DNA from 2 places in the Mucilaginibacter sp. SG538B genome. Region 2 is predicted to be linked to the other one. Evidence: riboswitches for the same ligand, from Rfam matches in the RefSeq annotation. Region 2 holds a riboswitch; the other holds the start of a gene.
The links. A riboswitch is a leader RNA that binds a small molecule or an ion and turns the genes downstream of it on or off. The one in region 2 is predicted to bind S-adenosylmethionine.
Positions count from the first base shown of each region.

Region 1: linked by a shared signal. The riboswitch ahead of FHW88_RS16180 (O-acetylhomoserine aminocarboxypropyltransferase/cysteine synthase family protein) and the one ahead of metH (methionine synthase) in region 2 are both predicted to bind S-adenosylmethionine.

Region 1 is NZ_JABMJI010000003.1:211-8,096, forward strand. Features, by position in the region: gene FHW88_RS16155 (hypothetical protein) at 36-188, opposite strand; gene FHW88_RS16160 (hypothetical protein) at 176-463, opposite strand; gene FHW88_RS16165 (hypothetical protein) at 560-712, opposite strand; gene FHW88_RS16170 (hypothetical protein) at 731-1,039, opposite strand; gene FHW88_RS16175 (trans-sulfuration enzyme family protein) at 1,215-2,330, shown strand; SAM riboswitch class I at 2,569-2,679, shown strand; gene FHW88_RS16180 (O-acetylhomoserine aminocarboxypropyltransferase/cysteine synthase family protein) at 2,923-4,242, shown strand; gene metX (homoserine O-acetyltransferase family protein) at 4,394-5,449, shown strand; gene FHW88_RS16190 (homoserine dehydrogenase) at 5,449-6,684, shown strand; gene clpB (ATP-dependent chaperone ClpB) at 6,761-7,886, opposite strand, start outside.
Region 2 is NZ_JABMJI010000002.1:1,364,637-1,372,522, reverse strand. Features, by position in the region: gene FHW88_RS15475 (S41 family peptidase) at 1-1,119, opposite strand, end outside; gene murQ (N-acetylmuramic acid 6-phosphate etherase) at 1,228-2,037, shown strand; gene FHW88_RS15465 (hypothetical protein) at 2,140-2,706, shown strand; gene FHW88_RS15460 (Bax inhibitor-1/YccA family protein) at 2,884-3,615, shown strand; SAM riboswitch class I at 3,749-3,858, shown strand; gene metH (methionine synthase) at 4,063-7,767, shown strand.

The sequences.
Region 1 (7,886 bases), on a different contig from region 2:
GAAAAGACAGCCAATGCATTTGGAAAGCTTCCTGTTTACCGCACCGCTATAATCACACGTTGATAGCTGGTAAGAGACGGTGTGCCGTTATCCGTTGCCTGAAAAACAATGTGAATTGTTTGGCCAGAAACAGCGTCTTTAGGTACCCTGATTTGTGTTTGCCTGGCTTCGGGGTTTAATATCGACACTTTTCCCTGATAAGTTCCTTGTTGAAATTGCACCAGCTAACAGAAACCAGATTTCCGTCAGGATCAGAAACGGCTCCGTACAGTCTGATCGTTTCGCCGGCTGTTGCCCTGACATTTAATGGACCTTCTATTTTGGCAACTGGCTCGTGATTTGCCAGTGCATATATTGGCGTTACCGACCATTTAATCCGGGCAGCAAAATCCCGCTGAGCGGCAGGAAAAAAGTCAGGGTACGTATTATTTCGATCTTTCGGCACAGCGAGTGAAGCTGCCATAGCCTGGGATGACGTATCACTATTCTGGAAGAAGGCGTTTTTACCTTTAGGATCAATAAATCCGGTGCCGCCCCAGCCTCCATAAGTACCTTTTTCTTATGCACGTAATCCATTGTCAAGCATGTTCATAAACGTTGGGTCGTCGCCCTCCCCTAACCATGAACCTTTTTCCTGAACAGGCATCCATACAATATAACCCATTTTCTTCAACTCGTCGTTAGTATGTCCGCTGAGACCAAAATAGTCCATGATGTCGCCTTTTACCATTTATTTTCCATCGCCCCATACTCTGTACAGGGCTCCCAATGGCCCCCTGTCTGATATATTTTCCTTCATCCAGGATGCTGTCATATAAACGGAATCCTGTGAAGCCGCATTTAGCTGAGCGCCATATCCATAGTTCGGTCCGCCTTTAAACTCACGGTATTCAAAAACCCCTCGCTGTAACAACGCCATTTTGAACGGTGATCTTGGTTTCGGAGCCATAACCAAAAACTGAACCGTTATTAGCGGTATAAGTATATGAATTTTTACTTTCAGTCTTAAAGTTTTGCCATACTTTATAGCTTTTGTCATAAGCGGTATCATTGGCATCTTTTTTTCAGGCAGATAGCCCAATAATAACAAACAGGAAGATAAAGCACGTTTTCATGCGGTTTGGTTTTTAAACCTATTCGGCAAAAAATATAAAAACGCTACAGCTAATAACAAATATTCTTGTTTATTTTGGGCGATATCATAATACAATACCATGAAAACTGAAACTATAGCGATACATGCCGGCAACCATGTTGATGAAGCAACAAGGGCCGTTATACAACCCATTATTATGTCAACCACTTTTGAGCGCGGTGAGGATGGCGGTTTTCCGGCAGGTTATATTTACAGTCGCTCATCGAACCCCAATCGTCACGCACTGGAGCATGTGCTGGCAAAGTTAGAGGGAGGTGTTGAAGCAGCTTGCTTTTCATCAGGTAATGCGGCCGGGATGTCGGTATTTCAATCATTGGAGCCGGGCACCCATATAATTGCGCCGGATGATATGTATCATGGCTTACGTAATCAGCTTAAAACCCTTTTTGCCGGGATCCTTACCTTCGATTTTATTGATGTAAACGATACCGGGGTTTTACAACAGCACATCAAGCCCGAAACAGGTTTGATCTGGATTGAAACACCTTCAAACCCCCTGCTTAAAATAACCGATATTAAAAAGGTGGTTGCTATTGCCAAAGCAAAGGGCATTAAAGTTTTGTGCGATAATACATTTGCCACCCCTATGTGCCAGCGACCACTTGAGCTGGGCGCGGATATGGTTATGCACTCAGTCACCAAATATTTTGGCGGACATAGCGACCTGATGGGCGGCGTGTTGATCACGGCCGAAAAGAATGATTGGTGGACAAAAATCCGCCAGGTGCAGGAAATGGGTGGCGCAATCCCCTCGCCTATGGATTGTTATTACCTGGTACGCAGTATTAAAACTTTACCATACCGTGTAAAAGGCCACGTACAAAATGCACAGTTATTAGCCGAATACCTTGAACAGCATCCCAATGTTGAACAGGTAATGTACCCCGGTTTGCCCTCGCACCCGCAGCATGAGATAGCTAAAGATCAGATGCTGGCTTTTGGTGGCATGTTATCTTTTACTATTAAGGGCGATGAGAACGACACGCATAACATCATCAATAAACTGAAACTATTTATCAAAGCTACCAGCCTTGGTGGTGTTGAAAGCCTAATAGAACACCGCGCTACTGTTGAAGGCCCGGATACCAAAACACCACGTAACCTGCTAAGGGTTTCAGTTGGGCTGGAACATATTGACGATTTGATTGCCGATATGAAGCAGGCCCTTGCTTAGGCCTTTTAAGGTGAAAGGATAAAGGTCAAAGGCGAAAGGTATAAGCTGTCATGTGAATTTAAAAATTCCGTATTCACAAAACCTTTAACCTTTCGCCTTTTGCCTTTCACCTCAAAATAAACCTTTCACCTTAAAAAGAAATAAAATTTGGTATATTACCTCACAATCCCTTATATTCGCAACATTATTTGGTAGTGATACCAACGTCGATCAATCCTCCGCACATAGTTCGGGTTTTGATTTATAAAGAAGCGGCGAGAGATCAGGCTCAATGACCCGCTGGCAACCCTTCAATGTTGAAGAAGGTGCCAATTCCTGTCCCGGCAAATAACACCGGGGAATATAAATTTATAACCATGAAAAGTTTAATTAAATTTACGCAACGCAACACTTTTTACACCGCAAACGGTAACATACAACATATTAGCTCCCCTATTAGCTGTATTTGTATGTGTTGCTGCTGTTGATGCTTAGCACGCTCCTATTTTCATTTTCTGAAAAGCGTGTTGTTAAACCGGTTGTTTTTGAACCGGCTTTCCAAATTCATCTAAACATTCAAAATCTAAATTAAACACATTAAAAAATTACAACTATGTCTGCCTTAAAATTCGAAACCTTACAATTACATGCCGGCCAGGAAGTTGACCCAACAACAGGTTCACGTGCTGTGCCCATTTATCAAACTACTTCATACGTATTTAACAGCGCCGAACATGGCGCCAACCTGTTTGCGCTGAAAGAGTTTGGTAACATCTATACCCGCATCATGAACCCTACTACCGATGTGTTTGAAAAACGCATCGCGGCGTTAGAGGGCGGTGTGGTTGCGCTGGCAACAGCCTCTGGCCAGGCATCCCAATTCCTTGCCCTTAATAATATTTTACAGGTTGGCGATAACTTTGTTACTTCACCTTTCCTGTACGGCGGCACCTATAACCAGTTTAAAGTAGCTTTCAAACGCCTGGGTATCGAAGTACGCTTTGCCAAAGATGATACAGCAGCCAATATCGAAGCGCTCATTGATGGCAAAACAAAAGCCATCTTTTTGGAAACAATAGGTAACCCGGGCTTTACCATTGCCGATTTTGAAAAGCTGAGCGAAGTTGCCAAAAGGCATGACCTTCCGCTAATTGTTGATAATACTTTTGGTGCCGGTGGTTACCTCTTCCGTCCTATTGAACATGGCGCTAATGTGGTTGTGGAGTCAACAACCAAATGGATTGGCGGGCATGGTACCAGTATTGGCGGTGTTATTATCGATGCAGGCAATTACAATTGGGGTAACGGCAAATTCCCGCAATTTACCGAACCATCTGAAGGTTACCACGGGTTGATATTTAACGATGTATTTGGCATTGGGGGCCCGTTTGGCAATATCCAGTTTATTATCCGTGCCCGTGTGGAAGGTTTGAGGGATTTCGGCCCCTCTCAGGCACCATTTAATTCATGGTTGAATATCCAGGGGTTGGAAACGCTTTCTCTGCGTGTACAACGTCACGTTGATAATGCCCTGCAACTGGCTAAATGGTTGGAGCAGCACCCACAGGTGGCAAGCGTAAATTACCCGGGACTGGAATCATCGCCATATCATGACTTAGCTAAAAAGTATTTAAAAAACGGTTTTGGGGGCGTACTATCGTTCGAAATTAAAGGGAGCAAAGAACAGGCCAGCCGCTTGATCAATAACCTTAAATTGGTGAGCCATTTAGCCAATGTTGGCGACGCAAAAACACTCATCATCCAGCCATCGGCAACCACGCATCAGCAATTATCTGATGAAGAGCAATTAGCTGCCGGTGTTACACCTGCATCATTGCGCGTGGCTGTTGGTATTGAACATATTGATGATATTAAAGCCGATTTTGAACAGGCTTTTGCAAAAATTAAGCAAGGTGAGGGTGAGTTAGTATAACAATGTATAGTTTTTTTAAGTGATATAGTAAACGTTACGTGTAGTTAAGTCTTAAGTTCTAAGTATTTAGTCTTAAGCCGGAAAATTGAAACTTCGACTTGAGACTTTAAACTAAAGACTTTCGACTTAACACAGCGTGACAAATAACAGAATGAACGCAGAGATATTTAAATACACTGATACTTTTGAATTTGAATCGGGCCGTACAATTGAAGGTTTAGAAATAGGTTTTCACACTTATGGCCGGTTAAATAAGGAAAAAAATAATGTTGTTTGGGTTTGCCATGCGCTTACTGCCAACAGCGATGTATTTGACTGGTGGAAAGGGCTTATTGGCGAGGGTTATTTTTTTAACCCGGAAGAGCATTTTATAGTTTGCGCCAATATTTTGGGTTCTCCTTACGGCACTACAAGTCCGTTGAGCATTAACCCGGTTACCGGCCAGCCATATTATCTTTCATATCCCCAGTTTACTACAAGGGATATGGTTAAAGCACACCAGTTGCTTGCCGGGCATTTAAACATTAATAATATCAGCGTATTAATTGGTGGTTCATTAGGCGGCCAGCAGGCTATGGAATGGGCTATCATTGAGCCGGAGCGGATTAAAAATCTTATCCTGATAGCAACCAACGCCAAGCACTCGCCATGGGGCATTGCTTTTAACGAGTCGCAACGTTTGGCTATCACAGCCGATCGTACTTTTTACGCTAACACACCTGATGGCGGCCAAAAGGGTTTAAAAGCAGCCCGCAGTATTGCCCTGCTGAGTTATCGTACTTATAAAACCTACGGTATTACCCAACAGGAAGAAGCAGACGATGTGCAGGACAATTTCCGTTCTTCATCGTACCAAAACTACCAGGGGCAAAAGCTGGTGAACCGCTTTAACGCTTATAGTTATTGGTACCTGACCAAAGTGATGGACTCACACAATGTGGGCCGGGGCCGTCACGGTGTAGATAAAGCGTTGAGCCTCATCAAGGCAAAAACATTAGTTATCGGCATCTCATCGGATGTGTTGTTCCCTATTGAAGAACAGCAATACCTGTTCAGGCATATCCCAAAAGCTGCCTTTGCCGAACTGGATTCGTTTTATGGGCACGACGGATTTTTAATTGAAACAGAAGCATTAACAAACATATTTACATCGTTTTTTAAAACCGATGTGAAAGGAAAAATTATAGAACTGCAACGTACAGCGTAATGAGTAAAAAGTTAAATATCGGCCTCTTCGGATTTGGTGTTGTTGGCCAGGGATTATATGATATCATCAAAACAAAGCATTTAAATATCGAGATAGTAAAATTTGCTATTAAGGATCCTAATAAAAAACGTTCTTTACCGGCACATTTATTTACTACCGATAAAGAAGAGCTGCTTAACAATCCCGAGATCAATACCATTGTTGAATTGATCAATGATACTGAAGCTGCTTTTGAAATTGTTTCAAGAGCTTTAAAATCTGGCAAAAACGTAGTATCTGCCAGTAAAAAAATGATCGCCCTGCATTTGGATGAACTGATCGAAATTCAGCACCAGTATGGAACTTCATTATTATATGAAGGCGCGGTTTGCGGCAGTATCCCGATCATCCGTAATCTTGAGGAATATTACGACAACGAGTTACTGCACTCCATAAGCGGTATTTTCAACGGTTCATCAAACTATATACTGTCAAAAGGATTTATTGAAGGGTTGGATTACGACAGTGCATTAAAACAAGCTCAGGACCTCGGCTTTGCCGAAACCGACCCAACAAGCGATGTTGGTGGTTTTGATGCGAAATACAAACTGGTTATTGCTGCTGCACACGCATATGGCGTAGTTGTACAGCCCGATGAAGTATTTAACCTCGGCATTCAGAACCTTGCAGCCGCAGATTTGCAATATGCCCGCGAAAAGAACCTCAAAATTAAACTGGTACCTGTAGCTAAAGAGCTTGACGACCGTAACGTTGCCCTGTTTGTACTGCCTAAATTTGTAAACGACAAAGAGTTTTTATACAACGTTGAGTACGAATATAATGGCGTAACCGTACAGGCCGCCTTTGCCGATCAGCAATTCTTTTTTGGCAAAGGTGCAGGTGGGCATCCTACCGGTTCGGCTGTACTGTCGGATATTGCCGCGTTGCGCTATAACTACCAGTATGAATACAAAAAAGCTAAAGAAAAAACAGACCTTAATTTTACCAATAACATTGAATTAACCATTTACCTGCGTTATGATGACGAGGAACTGGTTGAAGCGCTGAACTTTGAGCACATCAATGAGCGCTACTATTCAGGTAGTTATAAATTTGTGATAGGAAAAATCAATTTGCAAAATCTGATCGCTAATCAACATCGTATATCTGAGAGTAAGGCTTTCGTAGCCTTTGCCGATCAGCTTACGGGGGTCAGCTTAGCATCGGTAACTAAACAAACAGCTGAAGTTTTTTAATAGATTCTCCGGTTGTTAATAAAAAAAGGCTTCTCAAATTGGGAAGCCTTTTTACATTTAATTAATTTTCTACAGCTTATTTAGCCGGTTCCGTAGCTTCTTTGGCCGAGTTCAGGAACACGAACTGGTTATCAAACATATCTATTTTAATAACGCTGTCTTTATCAACTGTACCCGCCAGGATCTGTTTACTCAACTCGTTCAGTATCTTTTTCTGGATAACGCGTTTTAACGGACGTGCACCAAATTGAGGATCATAACCTAACTGGGCCAACCAATCTAAGGCTTCATCGGATGCTTCGATAGTTACACCCATTTCAGCAAGCGTTTGCTGTACCTGTTTAAACTGCAGCTTAACGATATCATGAATTTCATCGCGATTAAGCGGAGTAAACATGATGATCTCATCTATCCTGTTTAAAAACTCCGGACGGATAGTTGCCCTTAACAAATTGAACAGCTCGTTTTTGGTTTTTGCCACCAGTTCATCGCGGTTTTCGTCCTCCAGGTTTTGGAAGTTTTCCTGGATGATGTTTGAACCAATGTTGGAGGTCATGATGATGATAGTATTCTTAAAATTCACCACACGGCCTTTATTATCCGTTAAGCGGCCATCATCCAGCACCTGCAGCAGGATGTTAAATACATCGGGATGGGCTTTTTCAATTTCATCCAGTAAAACCACACTATAAGGCTTGCGACGAACGGCCTCCGTTAACTGTCCGCCTTCATCATACCCAACATAGCCCGGAGGCGCTCCTATCAGCCTTGAAACAGCATGGCGTTCCTGGTATTCACTCATATCTATCCTCACAAGTGCACCTTCGTCATTAAACAGGTATTCGGCCAGGGCTTTTGCCAGTTCGGTTTTACCCACACCGGTTGTACCTAAAAATATGAACGAACCTATTGGCCTGCGCTTATCCTGCAAACCTGCACGGCTGCGGCGGATAGCATCACTTATTGCCTCAATAGCTTCTTCCTGCCCGGCTACACGTTTGTGCAGTTCATCTTCAAGATTAAGCAGTTTTTCACGTTCGCTTTGGATCATCTTGCTTACCGGGATGCCTGTCCAGCGGCTTACTACACCGGCAATATCATCGGCGGTAACCTCTTCCTTCAGCATGCGGCTGTCGCTTTGGTTTTCAAGCAGGGCGGCTTTCAACTTTTCAACTTCGGCCTGGGCTTCAACTATAGTACCG
Region 2 (7,886 bases):
TTGCATGCGCTGGGCAAGTTCATTGCGATAACTGTCAACCCCGTTTTTGTATGATTTCTGGATAGAGCGGCCCGAAGGGGTATAGTACCTGGCCACTGTTAAATTAACTGCCGAACCATCGTCAAAAGCAAACTGCTGCTGTACCAGGCCTTTACCAAATGATCGTCGACCAACAATAGTAGCCCTGTCAAGGTCCTGCAGGGCCCCTGCTAAAATCTCACTGGCCGAGGCCGAATATTCATCAATAAGCACGGTAAGTTTCCCTTTCTGAAACATGCCCGAATCGGTGGCAAAGTAATCAGTCCGGGGCTCGTGAATCCCTTTGGTATAAACTATCAGCTTTCCATCAGTTAAAAACTCATCGGCTAATGAAGTAGCAGCATTAAGGTACCCACCGCCATTGCCTCTCAGGTCGAGCAGCAATTTATTCATACCGTCAACTTTTAGCGCCGTTAAAGCCTTTCTGAAATCGAGGTCGGTAGTGGCCGAAAACTTGCTGATCTTGATATAGCCGGTGTTAGCATCGGCCATATAGGCAGCATCAACACTGCTCAGGTCAACATGCCCCCGTTTAACCGTAAGTATTTTTAAATCTTTGCTCAGCGGAGGCACAACACTCAGTTTTATTTCAGCATCCTTTTCGCCCCTGAAAACACTATTTATACGGGTGGCTGTTAGCTTGCTGCCCGAAAACTTTTTATCGTCGACATTGATCACCTTACTGCCCACCAGTAAGCCCGCTTTTTCGGCCGGACCGCCGGCATAAACCTGCGTAATGATCAGTGTATCACGAAGTAACTGGTATTCGATACCGATACCGTTAAAACCACCGTCTAACCGTTCATTGATGGATTGCGCCTGCTGCTGCGGTAAATAAAGCGAATGCGGATCAAGGTTTTGAAGCAGGTTATTTACCGACACGCCTTCAATACTATCGATATTAACGCTGTCAACATAGTTGCGGTCAACCAGTTGCAACACCTTTGCTATTTTACTATTGCTCACAAAGGAGAAGCCAAGGTTATGCGCGGCAAAATCCTTGTTAAGCACCTGGCCTATCATCACCCCTACCAGCAGCAGGATTATTGTCCGGAAAATTACACCCGCGGTCCTCTTCATAACTTATTACACACAAAGTTAATAATTGCAGGGTCAATAATTTTTACCCGCACCCTTGCATTTGATGATTTTTACCGAATTTTGTTATAAATTATTTGAAAATAGGCTATGGAAACCACCACCGAAAGGGAATCGCACTATAAAAACCTCGAAAAACAGACCGTAAGGGAAATTTTAGAAAACATTAATAACGAGGATAAAACGGTTCCGCTGGCTGTGGAAAAGGCATTGCCACAGATAGAAGCCCTGGCAACTATCACCGCAGAAAGGATGAAAAACGGCGGACGTTTATTTTACATAGGCGCCGGTACCAGTGGCCGTTTAGGCGTGGTTGACGCATCGGAATGCCCACCGACATTCGGTGTTCCGTTTGATATGGTGGTGGGCTTGATAGCAGGCGGCGATGGCGCGATCCGCAAAGCGGTAGAATTTGCTGAAGACGATGCTGTGCAGGCCTGGAAAGATCTGGAAGCTTTCGACATTAATGATAAAGACGTGGTTGTTGGCATAGCCGCTTCGGGCACTACACCGTATGTGATCGGCGGCTTAAAAACAGCTAATGAGCATAATTTAGTTACCGGCTGTATTGTTTGTAACAGCGGCAGTCCGGTAGCGGCTGTGGCACAGTACCCGGTTGAAGTAGTAACAGGCCCTGAGTTTTTAACAGGGTCAACCCGCATGAAAGCAGGCACGGCGCAAAAATTAGTTTTAAATATGCTAAGCACAACCGTAATGATCCAGCTTGGCCGCGTAAAAGGGAACAGGATGGTTGATATGCAATTGAGCAACCACAAATTGGTGAACAGGGGCACCCGCATGGTAATGGACGAAACCGGGCTGAACGAAGAAGAAGCAGCCGGGTTACTGAAACAATACGGCAGCGTACGAAGCGCTGTTGATCATTATAAAAAAAAATAAACTGAATTTGAAGATGTGTTGATTTGGAAATTTGAAGATGCTTGTATTCGATAAATTCTCAAATTCAAAAAATTCGGGTTCAGACAATTTGAAATCAAAAACATGCACGATATTGAACCATATTACCGCTGGAGAGATGATTACGTGGCATCGGAAGATGAGTTTTCGCCTTTTTATGCGACAGAATACAGCGAATTTGAATTTGACAAGCAGGTATACAATTACCTGCTGCACCCACAATGGGACTCATTCGGCTCCAATACCCTTTATTTAAAAGTACTTTTTGCCGATTATGATAAAGGCTATACCATCATTGAGCTGATAGGCGAATGGAATGATGCCATCAATAACGACATTATGCTGCTGAAGCGTGAGCTGCTCGACCTGATGATAGATAATGGCATCAGTCATTTTATCCTGATCGGCGAAAACGTACTCAACTTTCATTCAAGCGATGATTGCTATTACGAAGAGTGGTTCCAGGACGTGGAAGACGGCTGGATAGCAGGCATCAACTTCCGCGAACACGTGATAGACGAATTTAAACACAGCAATATCGACTATTACATCAATTTTGGCGGCGAACTCGATAGCCTTGGCTGGCGCACCCTGAAACCCATACAGGTTTTCAAAAAGGTTGAAGAGCAGTTGATGCGCCGTTTGAATTGAGGGTTACAGAGTCAAGAAGCAGGAAGAACAGAAATCAAGACTGCAAGAATCAAGAGTCAAGAGACAAGACATTTCGGAAAACTTTCCTGTTTCTTGACTCTTGATTCTTGCAGTCTTGCTTCTTCATGCTGTATTCACCTTTTATTTATATATTCGTACTATAATTTTTAACACAAAATGGAATTTAAAGAATCTAAATACAACTTCGATAATGTAATCGAAGTTAGGGATCAATCAGAAGTTGCTTCACGCAGGTTTATGGCCGGCGTTTTCAGCTGGATGTTCGTTGCGCTTGGCGTATCAGCAATAACAGTTTATCTATTTTTAAATATGGGCCTGATCAGTCTGATCGTTGCACCAACAGGCGGCCTTACGGGTTTTGGCTATTTTGCGCTGTTTTCGCCACTGGCGTTTTCATTGGTAATGCAATTTGGCTATAACCGAATCTCTTATCCGGTATTGGTGCTGCTTTTCGTAGCTTATGCAACACTTATTGGCATCAGCTTAAGTTTGATATTTCTGATCTACACATCTGCATCAATATTGGGTGTTTTCATTACCGCATCAGTAACTTTCGGTATTATGGGCATTGCCGGTTATACTACCCAGATGGATTTAACAAAGTTTGGTTCAATCATGTACATCCTGTTCATTGGGATTTTTGTAGCTTCATTAGCTAACTTCTTTATGCACAGCGAACAAATGAGTTACATCATCAGCTACATAGGCATAGCTGTATTTACTGGTTTAACTGCCTACTATATGCAAATGTTAAAACGCATTGGAGCAGGTATTGAATACGGTGATGCAAGCTCGAAAAAACTGGCCCTGATGGGTGCGCTAACATTGTACATCACACTGATCAACCTGTTTTTTATGCTCCTCCGTTTATTCGGCAGAAGAAGATAATCTCATTAAGAAATTCAATCATAAAGCTGCCTCCGCAAAAGGCGGCTTTTTTTGTTTAACAATGTGGCTTAGGCATGATATTTAGCGTATGTTATATACTTGCAAATGATAACTTTATTGCGCAACTTTGCACTGCTTATGGAGAAAGACGGAGGGATTAGACCCTGCGATGTCTTAGCAACCTGTGCTTCACAAGGTGCTACATTCTACCAGGCAGCAATTACGCGCCCGGACAGATAAGCGAAAGTCATAACAACACCCGACTTTTCGAGATAAGCTGTATTTAGATTTGAGATATTAGACGTGAGATTTGAGATAGCTTCGGCTCTTTCAATCGCCTGTTTAATGTCTTTTTATCAGATATATGAGGTGAAAGACATGATGTTTTAGCAAGGTTCTCTCCGCTAAAATCTCACGTCTCAAATCTCATATCTCACATCTCAAAAAATGGACATTAGAAAAGAATTACAGAAACGCATACTGGTGATTGACGGAGCAATGGGTACCATGATTCAAAGGTACCAGCTTACCGAGAAGGATTTTCGTGGCGAGCGTTTTCGCGATCATCATAGCGACCTGCAGGGCAATAACGACCTGCTCAATATCACGCGCCCTGATATTATCAAAGCCATCCATGCCGAATACCTGGATGCCGGTGCGGATATCATTGAAACTAACACTTTCAGCACACAGGTAATTTCCCTTGCCGATTATCACCTGGAAGAACTGGCTTATGAACTAAGCTACGAAGGTGCGCGTATAGCCCGCGAAGTAGCCGACGAATATACCCGGCATAACCCCGAAAAACCGCGCTTTGTTGCCGGTGCCATCGGGCCAACAAACCGCACTGCGTCTTTGTCGCCAGATGTAAACGATCCGGGATACCGCGCCGTTACGTTTGATGACCTGGCCGAAGCTTACTATGACCAGGTACGGGGTTTGGTTGACGGTGGTTCGCACCTGTTGTTGGTTGAAACCATATTTGATACCCTTAATGCCAAAGCTGCGCTGTTTGCCATAAAACGTTATGAGCAGGAATGTAAAGCTGCAGGTAAGGATTTTCCCGCTTTCAGGGATTCGGGCGGTATCATGATCTCAGGTACTATTACCGATGCTTCAGGCCGTACCCTTTCCGGGCAAACTGTCGAAGCTTTCTGGAACTCGATAAGCCATGCCAACCTGCTATCGGTAGGCCTAAACTGCGCTTTGGGTGCCCGGGAAATGCGCCCGCACCTTGCCGAACTTTCTGAAAAAGCAGGCGTATTTATTTCGGCCTATCCAAACGCCGGCTTACCCAACGAGTTTGGCCAGTACGACGAAACTCCGCATGAAACCGCTCACCAGGTTGATGATTTTATCAAAGCCGGCCTGGTTAATATTGTTGGTGGCTGCTGCGGTACCACACCCGAGCATATTAAGTGCATTGCCGATAAGGCTGCCAAATATCCGCCCCGCCCTATCCCTCAAATTGAGCCGGATATGCGCCTGAGCGGCCTGGAAGCGGTCACCATTAAACCCGAAAGCATTTTTGTAAACGTGGGCGAACGCACCAACATTACCGGTTCCCCTAAGTTTTCCAAATTGATCCTTGCCGAAGATTATGAGGCAGCTCTAAGTGTTGCCCTGCAACAGGTGGAAGGCGGCGCGCAGGTCATCGATATTAACATGGATGAGGGCATGATTGATTCGGAGGCTGTGATGGTAAAATTCCTGAACCTGGTTGCTTCTGAACCGGATATAGCCAAACTGCCTATTATGATCGACTCATCCAAATGGACAGTGATCGAGGCCGGTTTGAAATGCGTACAGGGTAAAGGTATCGTGAACTCCATCTCCCTGAAAGAGGGTGAAGAAAAGTTTAAAGAGCATGCCCGGAAAATCTTAAGCTATGGTGCCGCCACCGTTGTAATGGCCTTTGACGAAACCGGTCAGGCTGATTCATTGGAGCGCCGGATCGAGATCTGTAAACGATCATATGAGATCCTGGTGAACGAAGTAGGATTCCCGCCGCAGGATATCATTTTCGATCCGAACATCCTAACAGTTGCTACCGGCCTGGAAGAACATAATAACTACGCGGTAGATTTTATTGAGGCCACCCGTTGGATCAAGCAAAACCTGCCGCACGCTAAAGTGAGCGGCGGTGTAAGTAACATTTCGTTCTCGTTCAGGGGTAATAATACCGTGCGCGAGGCCATGCACTCGGCATTCCTGTACCATGCCATTAAAGCCGGTATGGATATGGGGATTGTAAACGCCGGCATGCTGGAGGTTTACGAGGAGATTCCGAAAAACCTTTTAGAACTGGTAGAAGATGTACTCCTTAACCGCCGCCCGGATGCTACCGAGCGCCTGGTGGAATTTGCCGACACCATCAAAAGCAAAGGAAAAGAAGTTGTACGCGACGAAGAATGGCGCAAAGGCACCGTTCAGGAGCGCCTCTCCCACTCGCTGGTAAAAGGCATTGTTGAATACCTTGACGACGATGTGGAGGAAGCCCGCCAGGCCTACAGCAAACCACTTGAGGTTATTGAAGGTCCGTTGATGGATGGTATGAACATCGTAGGCGACTTGTTCGGTGCCGGCAAGATGTTTTTACCACAAGTGGTAAAATCAGCCCGTGTAATGAAAAAGGCGGTGGCTTACCTGCTACCTTTTATCGAAGAAGAAAAAAAGAACAATGTAAATGCCGATCAGCGTGCCAACGCCGGTAAGGTGTTAATGGCCACCGTAAAAGGCGACGTACATGATATTGGTAAAAATATAGTTGGTGTGGTATTAGCCTGTAATAACTTCGAGGTGATAGACCTTGGGGTGATGGTGCCCGCGCAACGCATTATTGAAGAGGCTAAAAAGCAAAACGTTGATATCATTGGGTTAAGTGGTTTAATCACCCCATCGCTTGATGAAATGGTGCATTTTGCCAAGGAAATGGAACGCGAAGGTTTTACTATTCCGCTAATCATTGGTGGTGCTACAACGTCGCGCATTCACGCTGCCGTAAAAGTGGCGCCGCAATACTCCGGGGCTGTCATTCACGTTTTGGATGCTTCGCGCAGCGTTACCGTTTGCAGCAATCTAATGAGCAAGGACAACCGGGATGCCTATATCCAGAGCATTAAAGACGAATACGCCAAAGCCCGCGAGGCACATGCCAATAAAAAATCGGACAAGCGTTTCGTAACAATCGAAGAAGCCCGTGCCGGTAAATTCCAGATTAGCCTGGATGGCGATGTGGCGCCGAAACCCGCATTTACAGGCACCAAAGTATTTGAGAATTTCCCGCTGGAAGAGTTGCTGCCTTATATCGACTGGACGCCATTTTTCCACACCTGGGAACTTCGCGGCAGCTATCCGAAGATCTTTGACGATAAGTTTGTAGGCGTTGAAGCCAAAAAACTATTTGATGATGCGCAGGTATTGATGAAACGTATTGTTGACCAGAAACTGTTCACCGCGAAAGGTGTAATTGGCTTCTGGCCGGCCAATGCCGTAGGTGATGATATTGAATTATATACCGATGAAAGTCGCACAACAGTTTTAAATCGCATCCATACCTTACGCCAGCAGGCCGAAAAGGTAAAGAACGATCCGTACTATGCATTGTCGGATTTTATCGCGCCAAAAGAAAGCGGTGTGCCTGATTACTTCGGCGGCTTTGCGGTAACAACCGGTTTGGGTTGTGATGAATTGGTTGCTGAGTTTGAGGCCGATCATGACGACTATAACAGCATCATGGCCAAAGCCCTTGCCGACCGCCTTGCCGAAGCCTTCGCCGAAAAAATGCACGAGTTGGTACGTAAGGAATACTGGGGCTATGCCAAAGGCGAACAGCTAAGCAATGCCGACCTTATTAAGGAAGAATACCAGGGCATCCGTCCGGCACCGGGTTATCCGGCCTGCCCGGACCATACCGAAAAAACCACCTTGTTTGAATTACTAAAAGCAGAAGACAACGCAAACATGCACCTAACCGAAAGCCTGGCCATGCTGCCGGCCGCATCGGTAAGCGGTTTCTACTTCGCACATCCGCAGGCAAGATATTTCGGCTTGGGTAAAATCAGTAAGGATCAGGTTGAGGATTATGCTATCCGTAAACAAATGCCATTGGAGGATGTGGAAAGATGGCTAGGGCCGAATATTAATTATTAGCCCCCCTGCCCCCTAAAGGGGGAGTAAGGGAAGAAACGACAAAGCGAGGGCTTGTGCGGTTCCCCTCTTGAGAGGGGTGGAGGGTGTGTTAACAAAGCGATAATAAACGCCGCATAACA